2 regions of the Mesorhizobium sp. WSM4904 genome follow, and region 1 is predicted to be linked to the other one. Evidence: predicted binding sites of a transcription regulator. Region 1 holds the regulator's gene; the other holds the start of a gene.
What was found. The regulator PhoB, encoded in region 1, activates phosphate uptake and scavenging genes when phosphate is short. The targets are predictions, from matches to a motif close to TGTCATNNANCTGTCAT.

Region 1 (15,261 bases):
ACGCTCGACTTCGCCAAGCGGCTGCGAGGCGAAGGCGTTCCATTCGTCTTTGCCTCCGGTTACTCCGACGCGGAAGAGATCGAGGGTTCTTTCCCGGAGATCCGGCTGGTCGCCAAACCTTATTCGGGAGACGATCTGATCGAAGCCGTGGCGCTCGCCTGCGGACGCGCGAAGGCGGCTTGACGACGTCGCGGCCCGGATGTCGGTGTCAGGCCGCGTTCGAACCAGTCACTTGAGCCGAGATCGCATCGGGACCGTATTCGTCCTCGCCGGAAATCTTGAGGATGTCCTGCAGCCGGGCGCGCGCCCGGCTGACCCGGCTCTTGATGGTGCCGACCGCGCAACCGCAGATCTCGGCCGCCTCCTCGTAAGAGAAGCCGGACGCCCCGATCAGGATGATGGCTTCGCGCTGATCCTCCGGCAACTGCTCCAGCGCGCCGCGGAAATCCTTGAGGTCGAGCTGGCCATGCTGGGCCGGGTGAACGGCAAGCCTGGCGGTCATGATGCCGTCGCTGTCCTGTACCTCGCGGCCACGCTTGCGCATCTGCGAATAGAATTCGTTGCGCAGGATGGTGAACAGCCAGGCCTTGAGGTTGGTGCCCGGCTGGAAACTCTCGTGCTTGTCCCACGCCTTGACCAAGGTTTCCTGGACGAGGTCATCTGCCTTGTCGGCATTCTGCGTCAGCGAGACTGCAAAGGCGCGCAGGCTCGGTATTGCGCCGAGCAGCTCGGTCTTGAAGCTCTGGGAGACCGCCGCCATGCCTCAGTCCTTTTTCTCGGCGGGCTCGGCCTCTTCCAGCTGGCTAAGCAACTGGGCGAATCGATCTGGCACCTGATCGGAGACCAGCTCGTCGTAGTATTGTTTGAGTTTGCGGGCGATTTCGGAGTTTGGTCCGAGCGGATTGCCACCCCCATTCCGGTGCCTGCTCACGGCGCCAGTCGTCGAATTCTTTGACATTTCTTTCATATTTGCCCTAATTCCCAGCACTCGAACCGCTCTGGAACTGCAGACCACAACGCAAGCGGCACCCTTGTCTGGTTGCCCATCCCGAAACCGCCAAACGCCCATTTCCTAATTTAGTTCCACAGCCGGCGGAACTTTTTCAGAAAGCCGACGTTGGTTTGCTTGGGGTTTGCGACCCGTCTGGCCTGATGGAAACGAACAACGTCATCTGAGGGAGACGTCAATATGAGTCTATCCGCAACTATCGCTCCTCACCTGCCGTTCCTTCGCCGTTTCTCGCGCGCCGTGTCGGGATCGCAGGAAAGCGGTGACGCGTTGGTCGCCGCCATGCTGGAGGCCATCATCGCCGACACCGAAGTCTTCCCCGAGGCATCGAGCGATCGCATCGCGTTGTACAAGGTTTTTGCCAGGCTTTTCACCTCGATTGCCATCCGCGTGCCGCAAGAGCATGCGCAGACCGCCTGGGAACAGCGGGCCGCCGCCAATCTGAATGCTATCGCGCCGCGGCCGCGGCAGGCGTTCCTGCTTGTCGCCGTGGAAGGTTTCAGCGAGGACGAAGCAGCGGAGATCCTCGACGCCGACGAGCAGGAATTTTCCGAATTGCTTGCTCAGGCAAGCGCCGAGATTTCCCGCCAGGTCGCGACCGATGTGCTGATCATCGAGGACGAGCCGCTGATTGCCATGGACATCGAGGAGATGGTCGAAAGCCTTGGCCACCGCGTTGTCGGCACCGCGCGCACGCATGCCGAAGCGGTCGCCATGTTCGGCAGGACGCGCCCGAAAATGGTCCTGGCGGACATCCAGCTTGCCGACGGCAGCTCGGGCATCGAGGCCGTGAATGAAATCCTGTCCTCGACGCCGGTGCCGGTGATCTTCATCACCGCCTTCCCCGAACGCCTGTTGACCGGCGAGCGCCCCGAGCCGGCGTTTCTGGTGACCAAGCCGTTCAACCCCGATATGGTCAAGGCTCTGATCAGCCAGGCGCTGTTCTTCGACCGCCAGGCGAAAGCTGCAGCCTGACCGCACCGATGTCTGGTCATCGAGGTTCCATGCGAGGCTCCCGCGCCTCGCATGATGCAGTGCGGAATCTGATCCGCGAAAGCGCTTCCGGGGGGTCGTCTTTTTCCGCAAATGGTGGAACAAACGGCATTCAGCCACGTTTTTTCAGGACGTTAGAAGGAGGCATATCATGCTGTACTGGGCGCTCGTTTTTCTTGTGGTCGCGATCATCGCCGGCGCTCTTGGATTCGGCGGCATTGCCGGCACATCGGCTGGCATCGCGCAGATATTGTTCTTCATCTTCCTGGCCTTCCTGGTGATTTCGCTCATCGCCGGCCTTTTCAGAAGAGCCTGACGCGGGGAGCACCGGACACTGGAAGCCGCACCCCTCAAACGGTTTCCAGCCACCGCCGGGCGGTGTCCCCAAAGGACGTCGTCCGGCGGACCGTTTTTGAGGCTGCGCGCCAGCCTCGGCATGTCAAGGCCGAAGCAGCAGTCTATCGTAAAGCCGTTCAGCCTGGATGCGGGAAGTATTATTGGATGCGTTCCAAGGCCTCAGAAAAGGACGATCCGGGCAAGCGCAGCGACGAGGTGATCGCGATGCATCCGGCGGAAAGCGGGATGCAGTTGGGGCGTGCGTTGCTGCACGCGCTCCACAATGCCGGAATTTCGGTCCTCTATCAGGACCGGGAAATGAAGACCGTCTGGGCCCGCAACATGCGCGCGCCTTGGGCAGCCGAGACGGCCGACGGCAAGGATTTGCTCTCGCCTGCTCAGGCCGAACGCCTAAGTGCGGCCAAACACAGGGCGGTTGAAACCGGCAACGCTGATCGCCTCGAACTCGGCATTCCCGGCGGTGACGGCGTGCGCTGGTTCCAGATCTGGGTCGATGCCGATCATAGCGATACCGGGGAGGTCCAGGGCGTCGTCACCACCATGGTCGAGACCACGGAGCAGAAACGTCGCGAGCAGACGCTGAAGACGCTGCTGCGTGAGGTGAGCCATCGCTCGAAGAACCTTCTGGCCATCATCCAGAGCATAGCCACCCAGACCGGGCGCTACTCCGAGACGCTTGGCGACTTCCTGACCCGCTTTCGCGGCCGCATTCAGTCGCTCGCCTCGTCCCAGGATCTGGTTACATCCTCCAACTGGCGCGGCGCGGCGCTTCGAGAGCTCGTATCCGGCCAGGTCGGCCGCTACAGCGCCGACCCCCGCCGCAGTCTGCGTTTCGATGGCGAAAACCCTTACCTCAACCCAAACGCCGCCTTGCATATCGGGCTGGCCATGCATGAGCTGGCCGTGAATTCGGTAAGTTACGGCGCCCTGTCGCAGCCTGACGGCCATGTCGAGGTAAGCGCCAAAATCGCGCCCGGCGGCGGAACTTCGGCCGACCTTTTGCTGATGTGGACGGAAAGGATCGGCGCCGGCAGGCGCAACGAAAAGCGCTTTGGCAGCGTCGCTCTGGAACGCGTCGTGCCGACGTCGCTCGGCGGCTCCGCCATCCTCGAGATCGATGAGGGTCGGCTCGAATATCGCCTGACGATCCCGCACGGCAATTTCGAGACGGATTGACCGCCACACACGAACATTCGCCGACTTAACCGGCTGTTCACCATAAGGCCCGATTCTGTGTTCCTGGCTAAAACCGCACCGAAAGCTCCAGCCGCGCCCAATCACGCGATTTGGCACACGATTTGGCACGCGATTTGGGAGGACTGAATGATGGTTTCCGACATGAACAGGTTGGAGCAGGCCGCGCGCGTCTCGATGAGCAGCTTCCAGCACGCCGAGACGCCGCCCTTGCCCCGTTCCTCCTATCTTTCGCTTCGTCTCGGTCCCGTCGCGCTCCTTGCTGCCCTGGTGCTGGCGGCAGCGTGGCAGCTGACCTGATCCGGCAGTTCCCGGTCGCGCTTTAGTCGGCAAGGGCTCGCGGCATGGCGGCGGCAGGAACTTTTGAGCGGCGAGAATCGTTCTTTGCCGCGGAGAGGGTTCACCCGTGGAACACATCGCCGCTTTGCTCCTCGTCATCGGCTGCTCGGACGCCATGACCGAATGCCGCGAGCTGACTGTCCCGGTCAGCGTCTTCGAGACCTTTGAGGCTTGCACCGCCGAACGGCCCTTCGCGCTCGCTGACGTCCGGGGTCAGGCACGACATGTCGTCGGCGAGTGCCTCGTCGTCGACCCGGCGCTGGAGGACGACTACGACCAGATCGTCTGGACCGTGCGCCCCGACGGTTCGCTCGAGGCGTCGCTGGAAGTCTCCGGCAGGCTTGTCGCGTCGAACGGCGCGCGCCCTGAAAAAGACTATCTTAATCAACAGTAAGATCGTGCAGGCAAAGCCCTTTTTTTCGTGCTAAATGGCGGCTGGCACTGCCGAAAGTGAGGACAAAAGTGAGGAGCAATTTTATGCGGAAGATGATCATTGCCATGGTTGCCGTGGTCGCTGTCAGCGGCTGCACCACGACCGAGCAGGATGTGGTCGGCGGCGGTCTGATCGGCGCCGGTGTCGGCGGCTTGGTAGGCGGCGGCAAGGGCGCGCTGATCGGCGCGGCTGTCGGCGCCGGATCGGGCCTCCTGGTCCGCAACCTGCGCAACGGTTATTGTCAGTATCGCGATCATCGCGGCCGGATCTACACCGCCCGCTGCAACTAAAATTTTGATCTGGAGGCCGGTCTGCCGGCCTCCATTTCTTTGCCTGGGGACATGGCCGCCCGCTGGCATAGCGGCGCCGTTCAACTCGTCAGCGGAATCCTTATTTCCACCTTCAGCCCGTCGGCCTGAAAATCGCGCTTGATCGTGCCGCGCAGTTCGCGCGTGACGTTGAGATCGATCAGCTTGGTGCCGAAACCGGTTTTTGCCGGCTCTTCCAGCTGTTTTTGTCCTGCCTCCCGCCAGTTGAGCACCAGCGTCCGTTCGCGGCCGCGCCCTTCGACCAACCACTCGACTTTCAAGGCGCCAACCGAGCTGCCTGCCTCGCCATATTTGAGCGCATTGGTGGCAAGCTCGTGGAAGGTCAAACCGAGCGCCTGCGTGGTCGTCTCGTCAAGCAGCACCTCCGGCCCAGACAAGATGCCTGCCGGTAGCTCCTTGCCGAACACCTGCCCGAGCTCGATGCGCAGCAGGTCGCCAAGATCCGCCTTCTGCCAGCGCGAGCGTGTCAGCATGTCCTGCGAAGCAGCCATCGCCTGCAGACGGGCCGAGAAAGATGCGGAGAATTCCTTCACGTCGGTGGCCTGGGATGCCGTCTGCCGCGCGATCGCCAAAACCCTGGTGATCGAATTCTTGATGCGATGCTTCATCTCCTGCAGGATCAGGTCCTTCTCCAGCAGGCTCTTCTCCGTCGCCTCATGCAGCAGCGACTTCGCCTCATAGGCACGCTCCTGATAGCGGGCCACCAGGGCGATCGCCCCGGCAAGCAGCAGGCCGAACAGCCCGAGCATCACCGGAATGGCGCGCGACGAAGGCAGCGAGAAAGCGCTCGTCGGCCTAAACAGGACGGTCCAGGGTCGGCCGGCGACGACGACATTCCGCCGCGCCACAAGCTTCGCACCCAGGGACTCGGCCGGCGGCGCTTCCGACCGGAACAAGAGATTGTCGGCATTAGGCTTGCCGTCATAGATCTCGACATTGACCGGCAGCAGCGGCGCCTTGCTGAGCGCCACCTGGAACAAGTCGCGCGAGCGGAAGGCGGCATAGAGAAAGCCCGCGGTCGAGGACCGGCTGGCATTGATCACGTCCGGCGCCGTTTCCACGTTCAGCCGCACGAAGACCAGGAAACCCGGAAAGGTCTGCTTCGCGCCAACGCCCTGGCCGAGTTGGATAAGCCCGCTCGCATGCTGCTGGTCGTCGGCCATGGCCTTCTCGATCGCCGTCCGCCGCGCCGGCTCGCTGAACATGTCGAAGCCGATGGCCGACTGGTTGGACGTATCGAGCGGCTCGAAAAGCACGATCGGCGTTCGCCATTGCTGCTCGCTGGTGGCCGGATAGACAGGATGCGCCGAACCGTGATCGCGCAGGATGTCGCGCTCGACCGCTGCCTCGTCGCCGGTCTTGACCAGCTTCAGGAAGCCGATGCCGCGCAGGCCGGCGAAATTGTCGTCGATGTCGAGTGCGGTGAAGAAGGCGTTGAACTCGCCGCGCGTGATGTCGCCGTTGCGGGCGTCGAACAGCGCCTGCGTCGAGCGCAGCAGCGACAGGTGCAGGTCGATGCGGCTCTCGATGCGGTTGAGCGCGTCGTCGGCCGTTCCCTCGAACTTGATGCGCGCCGCCTCCTGGGTCGCGAAATAGGCGAACCCCGCCATCGTCAGGCTGATCAGTGCGACGGCGATGAAAGCGACGATCGGAAAGAGCTTTTTCAACGCAGGATGCGGCCCCTCGATGGTTGACCACCTTTATGGGCAAGTCTCCGCGCCAACACAATGGCGAAGCCAATCCATCACGGCCGCTGGCACATCACCTAAACGTAAATTAGCCAGCTAACTTATTGTCTTAGGCCGCGATCTTCAGCGCTCCGGGACCCGGAATGGCGCCCGGCGGGCACTTGCCCAAAATGATCATGCCGAGCACCTCGTCCTGGGTCACGTCGCCGGTGCGCGCCGTGCCGACGACCTGGCCGTTCTTCATCACGCAGACCCTGTCTGCCAGATCGAACACGTCATGGATGTCGTGGCTGATCAGGAAGATGCCGATGCCGTCCGCCTTGAGCTGCCGCACCAGTTCGCCGACCTGGGCCGTCTCCTGGGGACCAAGCGCGGCTGTCGGCTCGTCCATGATCAGGATGCGGGCGTTGAACAGGATCGCGCGGGCGATCGCCACCGACTGCCTCTGCCCGCCGGACAGCTTGATCACCGGCTCCTTGAAGCGCTGGAAGCGCGGATTGAGCCGGCCCATCACCTTGCGCGCCTCGGCCTCCATGGCGACGTCGTCGAGCGTGCCCCAGGCGGTCATCAGCTCGCGGCCGAGGAAAAGATTGGCGGCGGCATCGACATTGTCGGCAAGCGCCAGCGTCTGGTAGATCGTCTCGATGCCGTATCTCTTGGCATCGCGCGGATTGGAGATCGATGCGTCTTCGCCGTTGACGAAGATCTGCCCGGCATCGCGCTTGTAGGCGCCGGACAGGATCTTGATCAGCGTCGACTTGCCCGCGCCGTTGTGGCCAAGCAGCGCCACCACTTCGCCGGGGAAGAGATCGATGGAGGCGTCGTCGACGGCGCGGATGCCGCCGAAGGCGATCGAGATGTTGCGCATGTCGACCAGCGGGACGCCGGCGGAAGCATTCTTGTCTGCCATGGTCTCCTCCCTAGTAGTAACCTTTGAGCATGATCATTTCCGCAAACCGGTTTCCACTTTGCGGGATCATGCTCAGACGCGCTTGCGGTAGATGGTGTCGAGCCAGACCGCGACGACCAGCACGGCGCCGACGACGATGCTTTGCAGCGGCGAGTCGACGCCGAGCAGCACCATGCCGGACTGCAGCGACTGCATCAAAAGCGCGCCGAGCATGGCGCCGAGCACGGTTCCCGAGCCGCCGGCAAGCGAGGTGCCGCCGATCACCGCCGCGGCGATGACCAGGAGCTCGTCCAGGGTGCCCAGCGCATTGGTCGACGAATTCTGCCTGGCCGACGAGATCGCCGCCGCGATCGTTGCCAGCACGCCCATGATCATGAACACCTTCATGGTGATCCAGCGGGTGTTGATGCCGGCAAGGTTCGCCGCTTCCGGATTGCCGCCGATGGCGAAGACATAACGGCCGAAGCGGGTGCGCTTGGTGATGAAGGTCATGATCAGGCCGACCGCGACCGCCATCAGCACCGGAATGGCGATGCCGTGGGCGATGAACAACCCGCCTTCTGGAACGGTGATGTTGTTGGCGGCGGCGTATCGGTTCACGATGCCGACCGGCCAGGGATAGGAATTGGCCAGCCACACCGCGCCCATGATGATCGCGCAGGCGACCGCGCCGAGCAGCGTCTCGGCCCAGATCGGCCGCAGCGGGAAACGGAAGCGCTTGCGCTGCACCCGGCCGTGGAAAAGCGCAAACACCACCGCCAGGCAGGCGACGACGCCCACCACCCAGCTCCATCTGGCGCCGATCGAGCCGGCCGGCCCGCCGCCCATCAGCTGGTAGGTGGCGTCGAGCGGCGCGACCGTCTGGCCGCTGGTGACCCACCAGGCGGCGCCGCGCCACACCAGCAGCCCGCCCAGCGTCACGATGAAGGCCGGCACCTCGAGATAGGCGATGACGAAGCCCTGGAAGGCCCCGATCAGCAGGCCGAGCGCCAGGCCGATGGCCAGCGCCAGCACCCAGATCCACGGATTGCCGAGCTCGAGCCCGACCATCCGCACCAGGAAATGCACCTGGGCAAAGCCCATGACCATGCCGATCAGCCCCTCGGCCGAGCCGACGGAGAGGTCGATGTTGCGCATGACGATGACCAGCACCATGCCGGACGCCATGATCGCCACGGCCGAGGTCTGCACCGACAGGTTCCACAGATTGCGCGGCGTAAGGAACGTGCGGCTGTCGAAATCGAGCGGATTGACGCCGAGCCGCAGGCTCGAAATGACGTGCAGGCCGATCCAGATGATCAGCAGGGCGCCGACCATGCCGAGCATGCGGGTGTCGAGTTCGGTCGCCTTGAGGAAACGGCCGATCGCGCTGAGTTCGGAAGCACGTGCGCGATCCGCCGCCGGGTTGGCCGCCGTCTCAGAGGTCGTATCGGTCATGATCTCCTCCCACCGGCTGCCCTCTGACTCGGATGCCGGACCACAAATGCTAGGGCAACTCCAGGAAAAGTGTGTAATCCGTCCGGAATTGCTTGGAAACAAATGGCTGGGGCGGTTCGACGATTCTGCCAGACGATGAACCGCTCCACCGGCTTTCCCGTATCATTTGAAGCAGGAAGCCCTTTTTTGAGAAACGCCGCGGCTTTGGGCCGCGGCGTCAGGATTTGAATAAACGTCGGCCGGATCAATTGCAGACTGCGACCGCGCCAGCCGCGACGCCGGCGCAGACTTCGTCCTTCTTGATCCAGCCTGCGTCGATGACGACGTTGAGATTGTCCTTGGTGATGGCGATCGGGGTCAGGAACAGCGACTTGACGGTGTTGCCGCCAGGCGTGGTGAAGTCCTGGGCGCCGGCGATGTCGGCCATCTTCTTGCCGTCGGCGAGCTGCGAGGCGATCTCGGCGGCGTTCTTGCCGAGCTCGCGGGCGTCCTTCCACACCGACACGGTCTGCGTGCCGAGGGCGATGCGGTTGAGCGCCGCGTGGTCGCCGTCCTGGCCCGAGACCGGAACGGTGCCGGCCAGGCCTTGCGCCGTCAGCGCCGCGACGACGCCGCCGGCAGTACCGTCATTGGCCGCCACGACAGCATCAACCTTGTTGTCGTTGGCGGTCAGGAACTGTTCCATGTTCTTCTGCGCATTGGCGGGCAGCCAGCCGTCCGTATAGGCCTCTCCGACATTCTTGATCTTGCCGCTGTCGATGGCTTCCTTCAGCACTTCCATCGAGCCCGCGAACAGGAAATCCGCATTCGGATCGGCACCCGAGCCCTTGATGAAGACGTAGTTGCCTTCAGGCTTGGCCTTGAACACCTCGCGGGCCTGCATGCGCCCGACTTCCTTGTTGTCGAAGGTCAGGTAGAACACGTCCTTGTTCTCGATCAGGCGATCGTAGCCGACGACCGGAATGCCCTCGTCGAGCGCCTTCTGCACCGCCGGGCCGATCGCCGAGGCATCCTGCGCCAGGATGATCAGCGCGTTTGCGCCCTGCGAGATCAGGCTTTCGACGTCGGTCAGCTGCTTGCCCGGATTGGACTGCGCGTCGGCCGAAATGTATTTGTCGCCGGCCGCCTCGATCGCCTTCTTCATCGCCGCTTCGTCGGTCTTCCAGCGCTCTTCCTGGAAATTCGACCACGAAACGCCGATCACCTTGTCCTTCGCCTCTGCGACCGACGCCAGCGTCAACGACATGGCGACACCCGCCAGCATGGCGGTTGCGAATCTCTTCATGATTTCCTCCCTGCGCCCTTGCGGCGCGACCCAGACTGGCCCGAAGGCCGGTAACAGAGGCTTTTTTTCGAGCCTCGAAAAAACACTGATCCAACGCCGAAGCACTGTCAACTGCGATTCTGATGGTTTTTGAGGTGCCACGAACTTTTTTTCGAGACCCGCAATAAATAATGACAGCTCTGGCCGCTTCTGCCACTATCCTGAAAACAGTTGCACAGGAAGCGCGGAGCCGCTGCCGTCGGAACTGAATGAAACAAAATCTAGAGCGGGTTCGGTGGTGTATCCGCAACCGAACCGATCTGGCGCGTCGCCGACGGCCCATGCATTATCAAGAGGCCGCGCTGACCGGGAGGAGAAAAATGTCGGTCGGAATCCGCCACGACGACCTGCGCCGGCGCAACCGCGCCATGGTGCTCTCGGCCGTGCGCCGCGCCGGCCAGCCGTCGCGTACGGAGATCGCCGCGACCACCGGGCTCAGCCACTCGACCATTTCGGCAATTTCCTCGGACCTGATCCAGGAAGGCATCCTGGCCGAGAGCAAACCGAGCGAGGCGGCATCGCTGAAGCGCGGCCGGCCGCAGGTCGGCCTCGCCCTCAATCCCGAGGCGGCTGCGGTGGTGACGGTGGTGCTGTCGCTGAATTTCCTTTCCGTCGCCGTCATCGACTATGCCGGGCAGGTCATCGCCGAGGAGCAGCGGCGCCTCGATACGCTGACCATGCCGCGCGACGAGCTGATCGGCGAATGCGTGGCGATCGTCCGGCGCCGGCTGGAAGACCCTGACCTCGATGTCCGCAGCGTCGCCCGCATCGCCATGGGCATCCAGGGCATCACCGATTCCCATGCGCGGGCAATGCTGTGGTCGCCGATCACGCCTTTGACCGACATCCCTTTCGCCGACATCCTGGAAAAGGAATTCGGCATCACGGCCACCATGGAGAACGACTGCAACATGATGGCGGTGGCGCTGCAATGGCGCGACCCCAACCGCTATCGCGACAACTTCATTGCTATCCTGCTGTCGCACGGCATCGGCATGGGCCTGGTGCTGAAGGGCGAGCTTTTCACCGGCACGCATTCTTCCGGCGGCGAGTTCGGCCACATGATCCATCGTCCAGGCGGCGCGCTCTGCCGTTGCGGACGCCGCGGCTGCGTCGAGGCGTATGCCGGGAACTACGCCATCTGGCGCAGCGCCATGAAGATGAGCGAGGACGCCGAGCCGGTCGACGTCGGCGACGCCGACATGCGGGCGCTTGCCGCCAAGGCGCGGGAGAAGGACGGCCCGGAGCGCGAGGCATACCGGCGGGCGGGCGAGGCGTTGGGCTTCAGCCTCGGCAGCCTGTTCGCGCTGATAGACCCGGCGCCGGTTGCCATGGTCGGCGTCAGCGCCGCCGCTTTCGACCTGATCGAGCCGTCGCTGCGCGAGGCCATCGCCCAGACCGCCGGTGGCCAGCACTCGGAATCGATCTCCTTCGACACCGAGCCGAACGAACTGCCGCTGATCCGCGAAGGCTGCGCCATGCGCGCACTGACCTTCGTCGACCAGGAGATTTTCGCCCCGGGCGTCCAGGCAAGGGCAGGCGCCGGGAAGAATGTGGCCTGAGCGGCTTTCCGAATCGCCGGAGATTAGCGAAGGCCTTTTGAGCTTTCGTCATTCCAGGGCGGAGCAGGAGCGAAGCTCCGTCGCGAAGACCCTGGAATCCATGCCGTCACCTTGATCGAAATGCGCAGCGGAGCAGAATTCTGCACCGCAGTGCCGCGTCGACGTCACGGAATGGATCCTCGGGTCTGCGCCGCGTCGCTTCGCTCCTTGCTCCGCCCGTGGATGACGAAGCACGAGCGTCTCAGCTACTCACCAACGCATGCGATCCGGTAGCGGACGCGTCAATTCCACGAACGGTGCGCCTAATCCTCGCGGATTGCGTATCCCGCGCCGCGGATGGTGCGGATGACATCGGGCATGCGGCCGTTGTTGACCGCCTTGCGCAGGCGCCCGACATGCACGTCGACCGTGCGCTCGTCGATATAGATCGTCTCGCCCCAGACATTGTCGAGCAACTGGCTGCGCGAGAACACCCGGCCGGGATGCCGCATCATGAACTCGAGCAGCCGGAACTCGGTCGGACCGAGCCTGATCTCGCTCTTCTTGCGGTAGACGCGGTGCGATTCGCGGTCGAGCACGATGTCGCCGACCTTGAGCACGCTGGAAAGCACCTCCGGCTTGGCGCGGCGCAACAGCGCCTTGACCCTGGCCATGAATTCCGGCGTCGAGAACGGCTTGACCAGATAGTCGTCGGCGCCCGTCGAGAGGCCGCGCACCCTGTCGCTTTCCTCGCCGCGCGCCGTCAGCATGATGATCGGCAGCCGTTCGGTCTCGGGCCGCATCCTGAGGCGGCGGCAAAGCTCGATGCCGGAAACCGCCGGCACCATCCAGTCGAGCACTAGGAGATCGGGCACGTTCTCCTGCAGGCGGATCTCGGCCTCGTCGCCGCGGGTGACCACCTCGACCTGATAGCCTTCGGATTCGAGGTTATAGCGGAGCAGCACCCCCAGCGGCTCCTCGTCCTCCACCACCATGATGCGTGGCGCGATCATTTAGCAGGTACCTTCGTTGTCAGGCCGCCGGCGCCGACATCGCCGTCTCGTCCTGCTTCGGACGGTTCGCGGGCAATTGGGTGCCGGTCAGCACATAATAGGCATTCTCGGCGATGTTGGTGACGTGGTCGCCGATGCGCTCCAGATTCTTGGCGCAGAACAGGAGATGCGTGCAGGCCGTGATGTTGCGCGGATCCTCCATCATGTAGGTCAGGAGCTCGCGGAAGACGGAGGTGTATTTGACGTCGATGCGCTCGTCGTCGTTCCGGAGCTTGGCGAGCGCCGTGGCGTCGCCCGCCGTGTACTCCTCGATCACGCCCTGGACCTGGATCAGCACCAGCTGCGCCATCGAGTCGATCGAGTGCGACAGGTCGCGCGGCGCGGCGCTGACGCCGACGGAGCCGACGCGCTTGGCGATGTTCTTGGCGAGATCGCCGATGCGCTCGAGGTCGCCAGCCATGCGGATCGCGCCGACCACGCTGCGCAGGTCGTCGGCCATCGGCTGGCGCTTGGCGATCAAGGTGATGGCGCGATCGTCGAGCTCGCGCTGGCGCGCGTCCATGATGGCGTCGTCGGAGACCACGCGCTGCGCCAGCGCGTTGTCGGAATTGAGCAGGGCCTTGGTCGACGCGCCGACCATCGAGCCGGCGAGATCGCCCATGTCACGGATAAGCTGGCTGATCTGCCTCAGATCCTCGTCGAAGGAAGCGACCGTATGGGCCATGATTATGTCCTCGTATGAAACTCAGCCGAAGCGGCCGGTGATATAGTCCTGCGTGCGCTTCTCGCGAGGCGAGGTGAAGATCTTCTCCGTCCGGTCGAACTCGACCAGCTCGCCGAGATACATGAACGCCGTCTGCCGCGACACGCGCGCTGCCTGCTGCATGTTGTGGGTGACGATCACGATCGTGTAGTCGGCCTGCAGCTCGTCGATCAGCTCTTCGATCTTGGCGGTCGACAGCGGGTCGAGCGCCGAGGCCGGCTCGTCGAGCAGGATGACCTCCGGCTTCACCGCCACGGTGCGGGCGATGCAAAGCCGCTGCTGCTGGCCGCCGGAAAGGCTCTGGCCGCTGGCGTTGAGCTTGTCCTTGACCTCGCCCCAGAGCGCCGCGCGCTTCAGCGCCGACTCGACGCGGTTGTCCATCTCGGCCTTGCTGATCTTCTCGTACAGCCTGACGCCGAAGGCGATGTTCTCGTAGATCGACATCGGGAACGGCGTCGGCTTCTGGAACACCATGCCGATCTTGGTCCTGAGCAGGTTGAGGTCCTGCGAGCGGTCGAGGATGTTCTTGCCGTCGAGCAGCACCTGGCCTTCCGCGCTCTGCTTCGGGTAGAGCTCGTAGATGCGGTTCAGCACGCGCAGCAGAGTCGATTTCCCGCAGCCCGACGGCCCGATGAAAGCGGTGACGCTGCGCTCGGGCAGCGACAGGTTGATGTCCTTCAGCGCCTTCGACTGGCCATAGTAGAAGTTGAGGTTCTTGACCTCGATCTTGGCCTTCTCGACGGCCGTGTCGGCTACGTTAAGGTCGGTGGACAACATCGGTTTCATCTGTCCTCTCTGCGTCCGGTAAGGCTGCGGGCGAAGATGCTCAGCCCGAGAACCGTCAGGGTTATTATGAGTGCGCCCGTCCAGGCCAGTTGCTGCCATTCCTCATAGGGGCTGAGCGCAAATTGGAAGATGGTCACCGGCAGGCTGGCCATCGGCGCGTTGAGATTGCTCGACCAGAACTGGTTGTTGAGAGCGGTGAAGAGCAGCGGCGCCGTCTCGCCGGAGATGCGGGCGATCGCCAGCAATATGCCGGTGACGATGCCGGAAAGCGCCGCGCGATAGGCGACCGAGCGGATCACCACCCAGCGCGGCGCGCCGATGGCGGTGCCGGCTTCGCGCAAAGCGTTGGGCACAAGGTTGAGCATGTCTTCGGTGGTGCGCACCACGACGGGGATCACCAGGATCGACAGCGCGACGGCGCCGGCTATCGCCGAGAAATGGCCCATCGGCCGCACCATCAGCTCATAGACGAACAGGCCGACGATGATCGACGGCGCCGACAAGAGGATGTCGTTGATGAAACGCACCACCGTGGTGAGCCGCGAGAAGCGCCCGTACTCCGCCATATAGGTCCCGGCGAGCACGCCGATGGGCGTGCCAACGACGATGCCGATGATGGTCATGATGATGCTGCCATAGATGGCGTTGAGCAGGCCGCCGGCGTCGCCGGGCGGCGGCGTCATTTCCGTGAACACCGCCAGCGAGACGCCGGAGAGCCCCTTGTAGGCCAGCGCTCCAAGGATCAGCGCCAGCCAGGCGAGGCCAATGCCCGCCGCGACGACGCATAGCGCCATCATCACGGCATTCTTGCGCTTGCGGCTTTGGTGGAGCGATGCGGCGGTCGACATCGGTCAGGCTCCCGTGCGGCTATCGATGCGCAACAGCATGTAGCGTGCGAGCGCGAGGATGATGAAGGTGATGATGAACAGGATCAGGCCGAGCGCCACCAGCGACGACGTATAAAGCTCGCCGTCCGCCTCGGTGAATTCGTTGGCGATGGTGGCCGAGATCGTCGTGCCCGGCGCGAACAGCGAGGCGCTGATGCGGTGCGCGTTGCCGATGACGAAGGTGACCGCCATCGTCTCGCCGAGCGCGCGGCCGAGGCCGAGCATGACGCCGCCCATGATGCCGACGCGGGTGTAGGG
Region 2 (15,261 bases), 1.3 Mb from region 1:
TTCGGAGTGGGGCTGATCGGCCGTGTGCACGCCGGCAATCTGGCGCGCCATCCAAGGGTGCGGCTGCGCTACATCGTCGATCCCAATCGCGAAGCGGCCGCCAAGGTCGCCGCCGCCACCGGCGCCGGGATAGCCGACACCGACACCGTGATGAACGACCCGTCGGTGAAGATGGTGTTCATCGCTTCCGCGACGCGCACGCATGCCGAGCTCGCCATGGCAGCGGCGGCAAAAGGCAAGGCGATCTTCTGCGAGAAGCCGATCGATCTCGATCTCGAGCGCACGGACGAGTGCCTGGCCGCGGTCGAGAAAGCCGGCGTGCCGTTCCAGATCGGCTTCAACCGCCGCTTCGATCCGAGCTTCCGGGCGCTGAAGGAGCGCCTTGCCGCCGGCGAGATCGGCGCCGTCGAGCAGGTCATCATCACCAGCCGCGACCCCGAACCCGAAACCGAGGAAGCGCTGGCCGGGGGCGGAGGCGTCTTCCGCGAGATGACCATCCACGACTTCGATATGGCGCGAAACCTGCTTGGCGAGGAGCCGGCCGAGCTTTTTGCAACCGGCTCCTCGCTGGTGGCGCCGCAATACAGGAAGCTCGGCGACTACGACACCGCGATGTTCATCCTGCGCACCGCGTCCGGCCGGCAGTGCCACATCAACAACAGCGTCAGGGCTGCCTACGGCTACGACCAGCGCATCGAGGTGCATGGCGCCGAGGGCATGCTGCAGGCCGGCAACCGGCTGCCGACCTCGGTCGAGATGTACGGCGGCAAAGGCATATCGCGCGACAAGCCCTACTACTTCTTCGTCGAACGCTACGCCGAGTCCTACGCCGCCGAGATCGATCATTTCATCACCTGCGTCGAAACCGGCAGGAAGCCCGCCGTCACCGCCGGCGACGGCCGCAAGGCCATGATCCTTTGCGAGGCGGCGCTTGCCTCCGCCAGATCCGGCAGGTTCGAGCCTGTGAAGCTCTGAGCGGATGGTCTCAACTCGGGAGTCCTGAAAATGAAGATCGGCATGATCACCGACAGCCTGGGCAACCTTTCCTTCGACGAGATGCTCAACGCCTCGGCCGAACTTGGCCTGGAGACGCTGGAATTCGCCTGCGGCAACTGGTCGTCGGCGCCGCACATCGATCTCGCGGCCATGCTGGACAGCGCTTTGACCCGCGCCGAATTCGTCGCCAAGGTCCGCGACCACGGGCTGACAATCGCTGCCCTCAACTGCTCGGGCAACCCGCTGCATCCGGGACCGCAGGGCAAGAAGCACCGTCAGATGACCGAGGACACGATCCGGCTGGCGAGCCTGATGGGGATCGATCGCGTGGTGATGATGTCCGGCTTGCCCGGCGGCCCGGGCGATGCCAACCCCAACTGGATCATCACCGACTGGCCGCCCGAATGCGCCGAAATCCAGCGCTACCAGTGGGACGAGTGCATCATTCCCTACTGGCGCGATCTCGTCAGCTTCGCGAACAATCTCGGCATAGGCAAATTGTGCCTGGAGCTGCATGGTCATCAGGCCGTCTACAACGTCCAGACGCTGTTTAGGCTTCGAGATGCCGTCGGCGAAACCGTCGGCGCGAACTACGATCCGAGCCACCCGCTCTGGATGGGCGCCGATCCAATCGCCGCCGTGCGCAAGCTCGGCTCGGCGATCTACTATGTGCATGCCAAGGATACGCGCATCGAACCGATACCGGCAGCCGTCGACGGCGTGCTCGATGCGCGTCCGCCGAACCACTATGCCGATCGGGCCTGGAACTACATCACGCTGGGCTATGGTCCCGGCGAGACCTGGTGGCGGCAGTTCTGTGTCGCGCTGAAGCAGGTCGGCTACGATGACGTGCTCTCCATCGAGCACGAGGACATGATGCTGTCGCCGATGGAAGGCATGCGCAAATCCGTGGCGTTGCTGCGCAACGTCGCCATCAATCTGGCTTGATGCAGGCGGATCGCCTCGCAAGGCCGATGCCGCCGCCGAGCCTGGTCGCGGCGCTGGCGTGCGAGCCCAAGCTCGTCGCCAAGCATCCGGCGCTCGGCGATTTCCTGCGCAGCCGATGGGCCGACGCCGCCTTCATGACGGCGGCCGGCATGGCCGAGGCCACCGGGCTTCCAACCACCACGCTGATCAGGCTGCTGACGCTTCTCGGCTATTCGAACTTCCGCAGTTTCCGGGACGCCGTGCGCGCGCAGCTCAGATCGGGCTGAAGGTCAGGGCACGATCCCCCTGCAGGCCCACGCAACGTTGGCGAAGGATCTCGGCCCATCCGGCCGTCCGGCCTCATAGGCATCGCGGACGGCGGCTTCGACGCGCGTCCGCTCCGCCGCATCCAGCGTGGTCATGAACTTGCCGAGCGGGCCTTCGCCGGCGCCGATCGGCGCCCAGTAGTCATCGAAGTTCTGGTAGTCCATACGGATCGTCAGCTCGGTTTCGCTGACGTCTGCCAGGCCCTGTTCGACAAAGGTCCGCTGCATCTCGCCGGGCTGCATCATCGGCTGGAAGCAATAGCGATTGCGCATCTGGCGCCCGGCCTCGCTGAGCGCCGCCACCGTGTCGATCATCATGCGCATGCCCGTCATGCCGCCGAGATGGTCCCAGACCACGGCAGCGACCACGCCGCCCGGCCGCACCACGCGGCGCATCTCGGCCACCGCATTGCCGGCTTCCGGAACGAAGTGCAGCACGAGCAGGGCAAGGGCGCGGTCAAATGTGTTGTCCGCGAAGGGCAGCGCAGTGGCGTCGGCTTGACTGATGGTGACGCGTGGATCGGTGTTCCTCTCCTTCGCCGCCGCGACGAAGACCGGCGAGAAGTCGATTGCTCGGATCTCGGCGAGATCGGCGGATTTCGTCAGTTCGAAGGTCAGGCTGCCGGTGCCGCAGCCGACGTCGAGGATCTTTTCGCCTTTGGCCAGGCCGGCGAAGTCGATGAACTTGGGGGCCAGCCTGCGGCTCCAGCGCCCCATGAGCTGCTCATAGCCGGACGCCGCGTGAACGGTGAAGCTCGATGTCATCAAGGCCCTCCCTGGTTATGCGTCCAAGCTAAGTCTCGACGGCATTGCTGCCAAGCGCAGAGCAATCGACGGTATCGAACGCAGAATAGCGCAATGCGTGCCGGCGCCTGTGTGGGCAATTTCACGGTGGCCAATCTATGCATCAGCCTCAAGCTTTCGAAAGCAGCGCCTGCACCGTCTCTATCGGCATCAGCATCACCCGCTCGCCAAGCGGAGACCCAATGAAGCCGTGCCGTTGATAAAAACCCATCGCTTCATCGTCGATCGCATGCGTCACCACGGCACGAACCCCGGCAATGTCCGAGACCGCTAGACAGCGCCGCAGCGCATCCGAAAGCAGGTCGCTGCCTAAGCCTACTCCCTGGAACGCCTGATCGACGGCCAGACGGCCGATCAGCAGCAAAGGGATTTGCTCGGGCATGCCGTGCCGCAGCCGTGCGCTTGGCAGCGCAACCCGCTCCTCCATCGCCGTCGAGATCGCGTAATAGCCGACGACGCGATCGTTCGCGTCCGCGTCACAGACGACATAGGTTCGGGCTGACAGGCCCTCGCCGGCCAAGGCGCGATTGCGCAGCCAGTCGTCGAGGGATGGATGCTTGCCGTTGCGAAATTCGGAAACGTCGTGGCCGACGGTCAGCCGTTCCGGAGGGCGGACTTGCAGTTGCCCAGCGGGCATCAGCGCTCCCAGGCCGGCTTGCGCGTCATCCGCGCGCGAAGTTCCTCGGACGGTTTGCTGGGCGTGTCGAGCAGATCGAGAAATTTCTCATGCGCATCGGCGTCGAGAAAGAAGGCGCGCTGATCGAGAATGGTCTCCTCCGCCTGTTTGCGGGCGCTGTCGAGCATGAACTCCGACAGTTTCTGCCCGCGCAAGCTCGCGGCGCGGCTAAGAACAGCCTTCATCCCCGCTGAGGCGCGGATCTGAATCACATCATCCTTGCGCGCTGCGTCGCGAGTGGACCGCGCCATCGAAAATCCTCCTGTTCAGGATCGGATATCTAGCTATTGTCACGACAATGTCAATACAACGCAGAGCGGCCAGCAGGCTGGGATCGCTCATCCTGTCTTCACGCTCGCCACGCTCTCCCGCTCCACCAGCGGGCATTCCAGCTTGGTGATCGGGTAGCGGCCGTGGCCGGGCGTCGGCGGGGTCTCCAGCTGCTCGATCGCCCATTGGCCCATCGCCAGATGCGGCAGGATCGACGTCGTCAGCGGCGGGAAAAGGTGGCGGGCAATCTCCTCGTCGTCGTAGCCGACCACCGAAATGTCCTGCGGGATATGCAGGCCGGCTTCCTTCAGCGCTTCGTAGCAACCGATCGCCGTGCGATCGTTCTGGCAGAAGATGGCGGTCGGGCGGTCCTCGAGCGCAAGCAGCTTCACCGTCGCGGCATAGCCGGCGCTGGCCGACCAGTCGCCCTCGACCACCAGCTCCGGATCGAAAGGGATGTCGGCGGTGGCTAAAGCGCGGCGATAGCCTTTCAGCCTATCCTGCGCCGCCTGCATCCAGGGCTCGCCGGTGATGGTGGCGATGCGCCGGTGGCCGTGGCTGATCAGGTGCCGGGTAGAGCTCTGGCCGCCGGCGATTTCGGAAGGCACCACGGCCGGGAAGGCATAGTCGGCGGTGTAGCAGTTGAGCAGGATGACCGGGATGTCGAGACTGTAAAGAAACTCGGGCGCCGTGATCTCGCGGGTGAAGATGGTCATGTAGATCAGCGCCGAGATGCCTCGCCGGGTGAGCGCTGAAATGGCGCGCGGCTCCATCACGGCATCGCCCATGGTCTGCGCCACCAGGAGCACATTGCCGGCATTCCACGAAGCCTGGCGCGCGCCCTCGATGGCGACCACTGCCTCGGGGCTGGTGGCAAGCTGGTCGACTGCGAAGCCGATGACGCCGTCCAGCCCCTCGAAGGGCGCGACGGGCGGGCGGAGCGCCGAAAAGACCGGCGGCGAGTAGCCAAGCGCTCTCGCCGCCTCGATCACCCGGTCGCGCGTCTGCTGCGACAGCCTGATGCCCGGCGAATTGTTGAGCACGAAGGAAACCGTCGCCTGCGAGCAGCCGGCGGCCCTTGCTATGTCGGTCATGGTGACGCGACCCTTGGGCTTGGCGGTGCGTCGCCTGGACGTCTCCGGAGGATCGCGCAGTTCCGTCGGTTCGCTCATGGTTCGTTTCCCAAAATCCTGCCGGCTGTCAAAGCGATAGCGGCAAGATGATCGAGGTCAGCGCATTTATCGGAAATGCGCGTGATTTATAACTATTATCAATACGCCATCTTCCTCGCCAGCTGCGCCGCCTGTCAACGAAAAATAGGCGTTCGACATCGGATGCCCCGGCTATTTTCCGCGCATACCCGCATTGGAGCGTTTCCCCGTTTTACGGAAACGGCGAACCGCTCTATCTCTTTGTTTTGACGCAATTCCGCACGGAAAACCGTCACACACTTTTCCTGGAATTGCTCTAGCGGCGGAGCGTTTCCGCCGCCGCTCTCCTCTTCTCGCTGAGCGCCCAGCCGACGATCTCCTCCGCGGCCGGTGCCTCCTGATGGCATACTAATAGTCTTTACTAATAGCCGTAAGCGTTTTACTGTCAACTCGCCGCGATCGGACCGGAAGGCTCCCGGCCGGCAGCGGCAAAGTGGGAGGAGCGCGTGTCGGATGATCGGCTGACCGCCGGAAGAGGGCTGCCTTGCTCTCACGAAAATGTCAGACAAATCGGACTATTTACGAACGCGAAATCTGTGTCTAGTGTCTTGGTCGCGGCTGGAGAGGCGCCGTTCTAAAGTTGCCAGACCTTGGGCAAGCCCCTTGAGGAGGAGGGCGTCCAGGCCGCAGCCGAGACATCAGCGATGAGTTTCAAAAGGGAGGTTGAACCATGAAATCCATGATACGTAACGCATCCGTGGCCGCGGCAGCCTTGGCTATCGGCCTGACGGCGAGCGCAGCCGTGCGCGCCGACGACAAGCCTACGCTGGCCTTCGTCGTCAACGGCGCGTCAGACTTCTGGAAGGCGGCGGAAGCCGGCGTTAAGAAGGCGCAGGGCGAATTGCCCGACTACAATCTCGAGCTCAAATATCCGGAGCAGTCGTCTGTCGCCATCCAGCAGCGCCTGATGGACGATCTGGTGACGGCCGGTGTCAAGGGCATCATGGTGTCGGCGGTCGACCCCAAGACCTCGACCGACGGGCTGAACAAGATCGCGTCCGAGACGGCGCTGTTCACCACCGACAGCGACGCCCCGCAGACCAAGCGCGTCGCCTATATCGGCTCGTCCAATGTCGATGCCGGCAAGCAGGCGGCCGAGATCGCCAAGAAGGCGATGCCGGACGGCGGCAAGTGCCTGGGCTTCGTCGGCCTGCTCGGCGCCGACAACGCCAAGGAGCGCATCCAGGGCATGAAGGACGGGCTCGCCGGCAGCAAGATCGAGCTGGTCGACGTCCGCGGCGACGACATCGACCAGGCGCGCGCCAAGAAGAATGTCGAGGACGCGCTGGTCGCCAGCCCCGACATCACCTGCATGGTCGGCTTCTACTCCTACAACACGCCGCGCATCTATGAAGCGCTGCGCGACGCCGGCAAGCTCGGCCAGATCACCGTCGTCGGCTTCGACGACGATCCGATCACGCTGGGCGGCGTCAAGGAAGGCACCGTCGCCGCGACCGTCGTGCAGCAGCCCTTCGAATGGGCCTATCAAGGCATGAAGCTGATGGCTTCCTACCTCAAGGGCGACAAGTCGGGCATCCCGGCCAATGGCCTGATCATCGTGCCGACGAAGATCATCGGCAAGGACGATGTCGACGCCTATGCCGCCAACCTGAAGGCGATGGCCGGCAAGTAATCGATGCACAGTTGCGCCGGCTCGAGTTCGTCTTGAGCCGGCGTCCGTATTGACGGGCCTGCCAAGGCCCGTCAGTCTGTAGCCCATCGGGTGCTGCCAAGTGCCATGAATTGTGGCGTGATGAATTACTCCGAGACATCCTTCGCTCAATCGACAACCGCTCCGTTCCTGAGCCTCGAGGCCGTGCGCAAGACCTATCCGGGCGTCGTGGCGCTGGACGGGTTCTCCATGGAAGTCAGGCCGGGCGAGGTGATCGGCCTGGTCGGCGAGAACGGCGCCGGCAAATCCACGTTGATGAAGATCCTCGGCGGCGTGACGCGGCCTGACAGCGGCACCGTCACCGTCGACGGCGTCGCGCATGACGGCTTGACCGTGGAAGCCAGCATCGGCTCCGGCATCGCCTTCGTGCATCAGGAGCTCAACCTCTTCGAAAACCTGGACGTCGCCGCCAACATCTTCTTCGGCCGCGAGCCGCTGAAGGCCGGGCCGCTGAGGCTGGTCGACCGCGCCGGGCTGCGCGAGATGGTGGCGCCGCTGTTGAAGCGCGTCGGCGCCAATTTCTCAGCCGACACGCCGGTCGCCTCGCTGTCGCTGGCCCAGCAGCAGATGGTCGAGATCGCCAAGGCGCTGTCGATCAAGGCGCGGCTGGTGATCCTCGACGAGCCGACCTCCAGCCTGCCGATCGCCGAGACCGAAAAGCTGCTCGACGTCATCAAGGGGCTGCGGGCGGAAGGCATCAGCGTCATCTTCATCTCGCACCGCCTGCACGAGGTCGAGCGCGTCGCCGACCGCGTCGTGGTGCTGCGCGACGGCATGCTGGCCGGCACGCTGCCGAAGAGCGAGATCAACCACGACCAGATGGTCAAGCTGATGATCGGGCGCATGCTGAAGGAGCGCGAGAAGGCCGCCGAAGCGGGGCGCGCTCCGGGCGGCGTCGCGCTCTCGGCAAGCGCGGTGCGCACCAGCGCCTATCCGGACCACCCGGTCAGCCTGGAGCTGAGGCGCGGCGAAATCCTCGGCCTTGCGGGGCTGGTCGGTTCCGGCCGAACGGAGCTGGCGCGCGTGCTGTTCGGCATCGACGAGCGGCTCGGCGGCAGCGTCGCGCTGGACGGCAAGGCGCTCAATGTCGGATCGGCCGCCGATGCGGTGGCGAGCGGCATCTTCCTCGTGCCGGAGGACCGCAAGCTGACCGGCATCCTGCTCGACCTCTCGATCGCGCAGAACATTTCGCTGCCCAATCTGCCGGCGCATGCGAAGCGCTCGCTGGTCTCGGCCAGCGCCGAGCTCGCCACCGCCGAGAAGCAGAAGAAGGATCTCGGCATCAAGGCGCCGTCTGTCCTGACCCGCACCGGCACGCTTTCGGGCGGCAACCAGCAGAAAGTGGTTTTGGCCAAATGGCTGGCGATGAACCCGAAGGTGATGATCCTCGATGAGCCGACGCGCGGCATCGACATCGGCGCCAAGGCGGAAATCTACGGGCTGATGCGGTCGCTCGCGGACGCCGGCGTCGCGGTGCTGATGATCTCCAGCGACATGGAAGAGGTGATCGGCGTCTCGGACCGCATCGCGGTCATGCATGAGGGGCAGATCTCCGGCATTCTCGACCGGGACGATTTCAGCCAGGAGAACGTGCTTTTGCTGGCTGTGGGCAAGAAGCCAAGGCTGGCGCATGCCGCTGGAGGAGCGCAATGAGCAAGAAAGATCTCGGGCTGCTGGTGCTGATCCTGGTGGTCGGCGCGGTGGTGACCGCCATCAACCCGCGCTTCCTGTCGACGATCAATCTGGCCAACACCTCGAACCTGGTCGCGCTGTTCGGCATCCTTTCGATCGGCCAGGCCTTTGTCATCATCACCGGCGGCATCGAGCTTTCGGTCGGTTCGCTGATCGCCCTGCTCGGCACGCTGTTCATCGACTTCATCGCCGTGCGCGAGATGGACTGGCCGCTGGCCTTCGTGCTGATCATCCTGCTCGGCGCCATCATCGGCTTCGTGCATGGCTGGCTGATCACGCGGCTCAAGATGCAGCCTTTCGTGGTGACGCTTTGCGGCCTGCTGATCTACCGCGGCGTCGCCCGCTTCTACACCGCCGACGGCACGGCCGGCTTCGCGTTCGGCCAGAATTTCCCGGATCTGGAATTCCTCACCGCCGGCCGTTCCGGCGGGCTGCCGAACTCCTTCATCGCGCTGATCGTGATCGCCGTCGTCATGTGGGTGGTGCTGCACCGCTCGGTGTTCGGGCGCTATCTCTACGCCATCGGCAAGAACGAGGAAGCGGCGAAATATTCGGGCATCCGCACCGGCCGCGTCGTGATCGCGGCCTATGTCATCTGCGGCGTGCTGACGGCGCTGTCGGCGATCTATTTCGCCATGTATACGCGCTCGATCTCGCCGGCGAGCCATGGCCAGTTCTACGAGCTCTACGCCATTGCCGCCGCAGTGCTCGGCGGCTTCTCGCTGCGCGGCGGCGAGGGCTCGCTGGTGGGCGTCATCCTCGGCACCGTGCTGCTGCAGGAATTGCAGAACCTGGTCAACCTGCTCGGCATCCCTTCCTCGCTCAACTTCGCGGTGATGGGCGGCGTGATCCTGATCGGCGTGCTGGTCGACCAGCAATGGGGCGTGTTCCGCGCCCGGCGCCGGATGATGGAGGCGACGCGCCGGAACGTCGCCGGCGCGCCGGCGGAGTAGCGCTACCTTTTACCTTCTCCCCTTGTGGGAGAAGGTGTCGCCGAAGGCGACGGATGAGGGGTGTTCCAAGGAACGCCAGCGTCTCACTCCGCTGGAACACCCCTCATCCGACCTCGCTTCGCGAGGCCACCTTCTCCCACAAGGGGAGAAGGAAAGGCGCTAGATCATGTCCGAAAGGTCCGAGAACGCCATTGCCTTGCGTAGCACCTCGGCGAAGCGCTCGCCGGCGATCTCTTTCGCCCCGCTATTGTCGATCGAGGTGACGTCCGGGCCGGACAGCGTCACGCTCGTGCTGCGCGCCAGGCGGGCGAGCACCTCGCCGCGCGATTCGCGGCCGCGCGCCGCCAGCCGTTCGGCGAGGATTTCCGGCGAGGCGGTAATCTCGACCACGGCCAGATTGGCATAGCGCTCGCGCAGCGCCGGGATGACGGCGCGAGAGACATTCGCCACGGCCACATGACCGTTGGCTACCGCCCAGTCGACGTCGGCCGGCAGGCCATAGCGCAGGCCATGCGCGTCCCAGCAGATGGCGAAGGCGCCGTCGGCCTCCGCCTCGGCGAAGGCGGCATCGGCCAGCGTGTCGTGGTCCTCGCTCGCGGAATCGCTCGGCCGGGTGATGACGCGGCGCACGAATTCCAGCCGCGTCTCGTCGGCGAAGCGCGTCTTGGCGTAGCCGATCACCGTATCCTTGCCGGCACCGCTCGGGCCGACGACCGCGACGAAGACGCCGTTGCGGATGGGAAGCATTTCGGTGAGCTCGCGCTCGATCGACGCCGAAACCATCATGCGACACGCCTGCCCTGGCGCCACACGGTGCGCACCACCGGCACATGCTCGTCGACGCGCACGCGCACCAGGTCGGCGCGGCGGCCGGGCTCGATGACGCCACGATCGGCGAGGCCAACCGCGTCGGCCGGGTTCTTCGAAACCATGGCGACCGCCTGCGGCAGCGAGATGCCCTCGACGACATCGCCGAGGAAGAAGGCCGACTGGATCAGGCTGAAGGGGATGTAGTCGGACGACAGGATGTCGAGCAAACCGTCGCCGGCAAGCGCGCGCGCCGACACATTGCCGGAATGCGAGGAACCGCGCATGACATTGGGGGCACCCATCAGCACGCCGAGGCCGGCCGCCTTAGAGGCTCTTGCCGCCTCCTCGGTGGTCGGGAACTCGGCAACGCGCACGCCCTGCGCAATCGCCTCGTCGACATGGCCGGCCGTCGCATCGTCATGGCTGGCGAGGACGATGCCGCGCTCGTGGCAGGCGGCGGAGATGAAGACGCGGTTCGGGCCGGAATTCCTGGCCGATTCCGCCATCCGCTTCTCGCAGAATTTCTGGAAGTCGCGGTCGGTCAGCTTCAGCTTGCGCTGGTAGTAATAGGCATAGGTCTCGAGATTGACGAACTGGCGCTGGCCCGGCGCATGGTCCATCAGCGAGGCGAGCTTGACCCTGTCGTCGGTCTCGAAATTGGCGAAGGCCTCGAGGCAGTCCGGCGCCGAGACCTCGCAGCGCAGATGGATGAAATGGTCGGCCCGTAGCCGATCCTGCCTGACGCTATCCTCGATCGCGTCGGCGAGGCTGCGGACGTCGTCGGACTTCAGGTCGGCGTCCTCGTCCATGCCGACGCGCAGAGCATCGAGCACGGTGGTGATGCCGGCGGTCGCCACCTGGGCGTCATGGGCGAGCACGGCAGCGATCGGGTTCCAGCGCACTTTCGGGCGCGGCGCGTAGTGGCCTTCGAGATGGTCGGTGTGCAGCTCGACGAGACCCGGGATGATGTAGTCGCCGCCCATGTCCTCGCCGGCGCGGGCGGCGCCCGGCTCGATCGCGGCGATCTGGCCATCGCGCAGCAGCAGCGAGCCCTCGACGATCTCGTCGGGCAGCACGATGCGGGCATTGGTGAGGACGGTTTCGGCGGTCATCTCAGGCGATCCTTAGTCTCGGTATCAGGCGGTTTTTCTGGCCGGGCGGCGGCCAAGCGCATGGTGGGAGAGCACCATGAAAGGGGCGCCCGGTTCGGTCTCGACGAAAAGCGTCAGCGCGTCCACCGGCACCGGGTGCTGCAGCACGTCCGCGAACAGACTGTCGATTGCTGCACGAAGACGCGGGCTTTCCTGTGGCCCGACGCGGCCGGACAGCGTCATGTGGAAGCGGAACGTCTCGAAAACGTAAGGATAGCCCCACTGGCAGAGGTTGCGGAACTCGTCCGGCTTCAGCGAGTCGGGGCTGCGGCGCTCGATCTCGGCTTCGGTCAGCGGCGCGCGGAAACGGTCGAAAGCGCGCACAACCTCGCCGGCGAAGCTGTTGAGAGGATCGAACGGCGCTTCCGGCACCAGGGCGAAAAAGCCGTCGATCTGACCGACGACGAGACGCGGAATGACGACCGGCGGCGTCGCCTCGGCGAAATCGTCGAGCGCCGCGCGCAGCGAGGTTTCGGTCTCGTTCGGCGCCAGCCGAAACGGCGCCTTCAGCGTCGCATGGAAGCCGTAGCGCCTGGCCGAAGCCGTGTGGAAGGCAACTTCCGCCGCCGACAGGTCGGCCACGGCCTCGACCGGCCGCGTCGCCGCGCCGAAGGGGTCGCGTCCAAGCCAATTGGCGGCGATGCGCGCCAGCGGCTCGTCCTGCCGTGGGGTGAAATAGATGGCGTAGCGCATGAAAGAACCTCGTCAGACCCCGCCATAGGTGATTTCCATGACGGATTGACGAAGCTTTCATGGGTTTTCGAAGGCAGACAGCCCCCGACAGTCCTTAGCCGACGATTTTCTCGAACTGGACCAACAGGTTGAGCGCGATGAAAAATCTCAGGCCTTCATCAGCCACTCGTGCTCGGCCGCGTTGTGGAATTTCCACGTCCGCTTCGGGCCGGCCATGACGTTGAGATAATAGAGATCATAGCCGTGGCAGGCCGCGCAGGGGTGGTAGCCCCTGGGCACCAGCACGACATCGCCGTCCTCGATCGCCATCGCCTCGTCCAGGTCGCGCACGCCGTTCCTGTCGGCATCGGTGTAGACGCGCTGGAAAGCGAAGCCCTGCGGCGGGTTGAGGCGGTGATAATAGGTCTCCTCCAGATAGGATTCCGCTGGGAGATTGTCCCGGTCGTGCTTGTGCGGCGGATAGCTGGAGGTATGGCCGCCGGGTGTGATGACCTCGACCACCAGCAGCGAGTCGGCCGGCTTGCCCTCGGGCAGGATGTTGGTGACGTAGCGCGTGTTGGTGCCCTTGCCGCGCACCTCCTGGCCGAGATCGTCGGGCGAGATGACACGGGCCGGCAGGCCGCCGCCGAGACCCGGCGCCGAGCAGACGGCGAGCTCCAGGTCGGTGTCGGCGATCACCGACCAGTCGGAGCCTTGCGGCACATAGACCGACCAGGGCTTGCCTTCGAACGGCGACATGCGCTCGCCGAGCAGGCCGAGCTCCTTGCCGCCGGCCGAGACCTTGCCCTTGCCGGTGACGAAAACCAGGCAGACTTCGCGCTCGCCCGTCTTGCCGGACGCGGTCTCGCCTGGCCGCAGCCGATGCAGATCGAAACCGACATAAGTCCAGCCGGCGCTTTGCGGGGTGACGTGAGCGACGTGGCCGTGGCCCTTGTCGGCCTTGACGAGCAGTTTCGACATTTTTGTCTCTCCTAATTCCTCGACGCTTTGACTTTCAAATCCGCCCGCAGCCAGGATTCACTGTTCGATCGCGAACCTCGGAGATTGGCCGCATCCCTCTCAACTTCGTCATCCTAGGGCGAAGCAGGAGCGAAGCTCCGCCGCGGAGACCCTAGGATCCATGCCGTCACCTCGGACGTGGAATGCCACCGGAGCAGAATTCTGCACCGTTGCAACACTTCAAAGTCATGGCATGGATCCTAGGGTCTGCGCTGCGTCGCCACGCTCCTCGCTCCGCCCTAGGATGACGAAGCGAGGGGCGTTCCGGCCAATCGCCAACGCAAACGAACCGTCACCCACGCAGCCTCCGTCACCCACGCAACATCCAATACAAAAGAACCTCCAGTCCATCGACCGCTTCAATCCTTCGGCTCGGCGGGGGGCTTGTCCTCCTCGACCGGCTTGTAAAGGTAGAAGAACTGCCACACCGCGTAGCCGGCGAAGCCGAGCGCGATGACGCCCCAGAACGGCGTACCGGAGGCGAACTCGATCACCGACCAGACCAGACAGACGGCGACGACGGCGATGCGTCGCCACAGCGGCCGGAAGAAGGGGTGCTCATAGTCTTTCATAGTGCCAATCCAGGATTTGCCCAAAGCGCAACGGATAAACCGCGCGCCGTGGCAAATCCACCGTCTAGGCCGCCGGGAAGCCTTGCGTCTCCACCGTATAGCCGGCGGCCGTCATCACCCGCATCAGCTCCTTGTGGCCGACCTGAGCCATCTTCAGCGGCGGGTTCTTCTTCGGATCCTGCTCGGCCTCGACCACGAACCAGCCTTCGTAGCCGTAGTCGGCGAACTTCTGCACGATGGCGCCGAAATCGAGCGAGCCGTCGCCGGGCACGGTAAAGGCGCCAAGCGCCACGGCATCGAGGAAGGACTGCTTGGTGCGGTCGAGCCCGTCGATCACGCCCATGCGCACATCCTTCACATGCACGTGGTTGATGCGCTTGTGGTGGTTGTCGATGGCGCGCAGCACATCGCCGCCGGCAAAGGCAAGATGGCCGGCATCGAGCAAAAGCGGAATGCCTTCGCCGGAATTGCGCATGAAGGCGTCGAGCTCCGGCTCGGTCTCGACCACCGCCGCCATGTGGTGGTGGTAGGAGAGCGGCATGCCCTGGTCGGCGCACCATTCGCCGAATTCGGTGACGCGGCGGCCATAGGCCTTCATCTCGTCGTCGGAGAGCTTCGGCTTGGTGGCCAAAGGCTTGGAGCGGTCGCCCTGGATGGAGCGGCCGACCTCGCCATAGACGATGCAGGGCGCGCTCACCGCCTTGAACAGGTCGATCATCGGCTGGATACGATCCTTGTTCCTGGCCAGATCCTCATTGACCAGCGTGCCGGAAAACCAGCCGCCGCAGAGCGTGACGTCGGCGTCCTTCAGGATCGGCAGCATCACTTTCGGATCGTTGGGGAAGCGGCGGCCCATCTCCATCCCGGTGAAGCCGGCCGAGCGCGACTGGCGCAGGCACTCCTCCAGCGACACGTCATCGCTCAATTCCACGAGATCGTCGTTCCACCACGCGATGGGGGACATGCCCAGTTTGGCTTTCAAGTCGTCACTCCAAGTTCGGATCGTTCCATTTTCGCTCGTCGGCGCTGCCCCTCATCCGCCTGCCGGCACCTTCTCCCCGTGAAGCACGGGGAGAAGGGACAAGCTCCAGCGCCGGCGACCCCCTCTCCCCGTTCTTCACGGGGAGAGGGAAGGGTGAGGGGCGGCGCCAGCGTCAATCACCTGCACTCTGCATCTGCTTTTTTTCCTCATACGCCTTGCGCGCGGCGTTGACCTGGGGCCGCGACGAGACCTCCGGCACGGCGACATCCCACCAGTGGCCGCCGGCTTCGGTCGACACCAGCGGATCGGTGTCGATGACCAGCACGGTGGTCTTGTCGTTGCCCTTCGCCTTGGCCAGCGCCGTCTCCAGCTCGGCGATCGACGCCACCTTCTCGGCGACGGCGCCGAGGCTTGCGGCATGAGCCGCGAAGTCGACATCGGGCATCACCTCGTGGCGGGCGTCCTTGAGCAGATTGTTGAAGTTGGCGCCGCCGGTCGCCATCTGCAGCCGGTTGATGCAGCCATAG

Region 2: the regulator PhoB is predicted to act here: its motif matches at 12,219-12,235, upstream of QAZ47_RS02545 (DUF1045 domain-containing protein).

What each region holds. Positions count from the first base shown of each region.
Region 1 covers NZ_CP121354.1:1,820,251-1,835,511, reverse strand. Annotated here, with positions in the region: gene QAZ47_RS32080 (response regulator) at 1-183, shown strand, start outside; gene QAZ47_RS08690 (RNA polymerase sigma factor) at 209-760, opposite strand; gene QAZ47_RS08685 (NepR family anti-sigma factor) at 764-967, opposite strand; gene QAZ47_RS08680 (response regulator) at 1,190-1,984, shown strand; gene QAZ47_RS08675 (DUF1328 domain-containing protein) at 2,154-2,318, shown strand; gene QAZ47_RS08670 (sensor histidine kinase) at 2,504-3,535, shown strand; gene QAZ47_RS08665 (hypothetical protein) at 3,683-3,853, shown strand; gene QAZ47_RS08660 (hypothetical protein) at 3,960-4,286, shown strand; gene QAZ47_RS08655 (YMGG-like glycine zipper-containing protein) at 4,370-4,615, shown strand; gene QAZ47_RS08650 (CHASE domain-containing protein) at 4,696-6,321, opposite strand; gene QAZ47_RS08645 (ATP-binding cassette domain-containing protein) at 6,452-7,252, opposite strand; gene QAZ47_RS08640 (sugar ABC transporter permease) at 7,325-8,689, opposite strand; gene xylF (D-xylose ABC transporter substrate-binding protein) at 8,934-9,974, opposite strand; gene QAZ47_RS08630 (ROK family transcriptional regulator) at 10,334-11,575, shown strand; gene phoB (phosphate regulon transcriptional regulator PhoB) at 11,878-12,567, opposite strand; gene phoU (phosphate signaling complex protein PhoU) at 12,587-13,294, opposite strand; gene pstB (phosphate ABC transporter ATP-binding protein PstB) at 13,313-14,116, opposite strand; gene pstA (phosphate ABC transporter permease PstA) at 14,113-14,964, opposite strand; gene pstC (phosphate ABC transporter permease subunit PstC) at 14,968-15,261, opposite strand, start outside.
Region 2 covers NZ_CP121354.1:541,505-556,765, forward strand. Annotated here, with positions in the region: gene iolG (inositol 2-dehydrogenase) at 1-975, shown strand, start outside; gene QAZ47_RS02490 (sugar phosphate isomerase/epimerase) at 1,006-1,944, shown strand; gene QAZ47_RS02495 (hypothetical protein) at 1,971-2,210, shown strand; gene QAZ47_RS02500 (class I SAM-dependent methyltransferase) at 2,214-3,014, opposite strand; gene QAZ47_RS02505 (GNAT family N-acetyltransferase) at 3,163-3,690, opposite strand; gene QAZ47_RS02510 (DUF1778 domain-containing protein) at 3,690-3,980, opposite strand; gene QAZ47_RS02515 (LacI family DNA-binding transcriptional regulator) at 4,068-5,171, opposite strand; gene QAZ47_RS02520 (sugar-binding protein) at 5,881-6,843, shown strand; gene QAZ47_RS02525 (sugar ABC transporter ATP-binding protein) at 6,964-8,535, shown strand; gene QAZ47_RS02530 (ABC transporter permease) at 8,532-9,527, shown strand; gene phnN (phosphonate metabolism protein/1,5-bisphosphokinase (PRPP-forming) PhnN) at 9,687-10,313, opposite strand; gene QAZ47_RS02540 (alpha-D-ribose 1-methylphosphonate 5-triphosphate diphosphatase) at 10,310-11,449, opposite strand; gene QAZ47_RS02545 (DUF1045 domain-containing protein) at 11,474-12,181, opposite strand; gene iolB (5-deoxy-glucuronate isomerase) at 12,329-13,141, opposite strand; gene QAZ47_RS02555 (DUF3329 domain-containing protein) at 13,540-13,752, opposite strand; gene iolE (myo-inosose-2 dehydratase) at 13,817-14,734, opposite strand; gene iolD (3D-(3,5/4)-trihydroxycyclohexane-1,2-dione acylhydrolase (decyclizing)) at 14,907-15,261, opposite strand, start outside.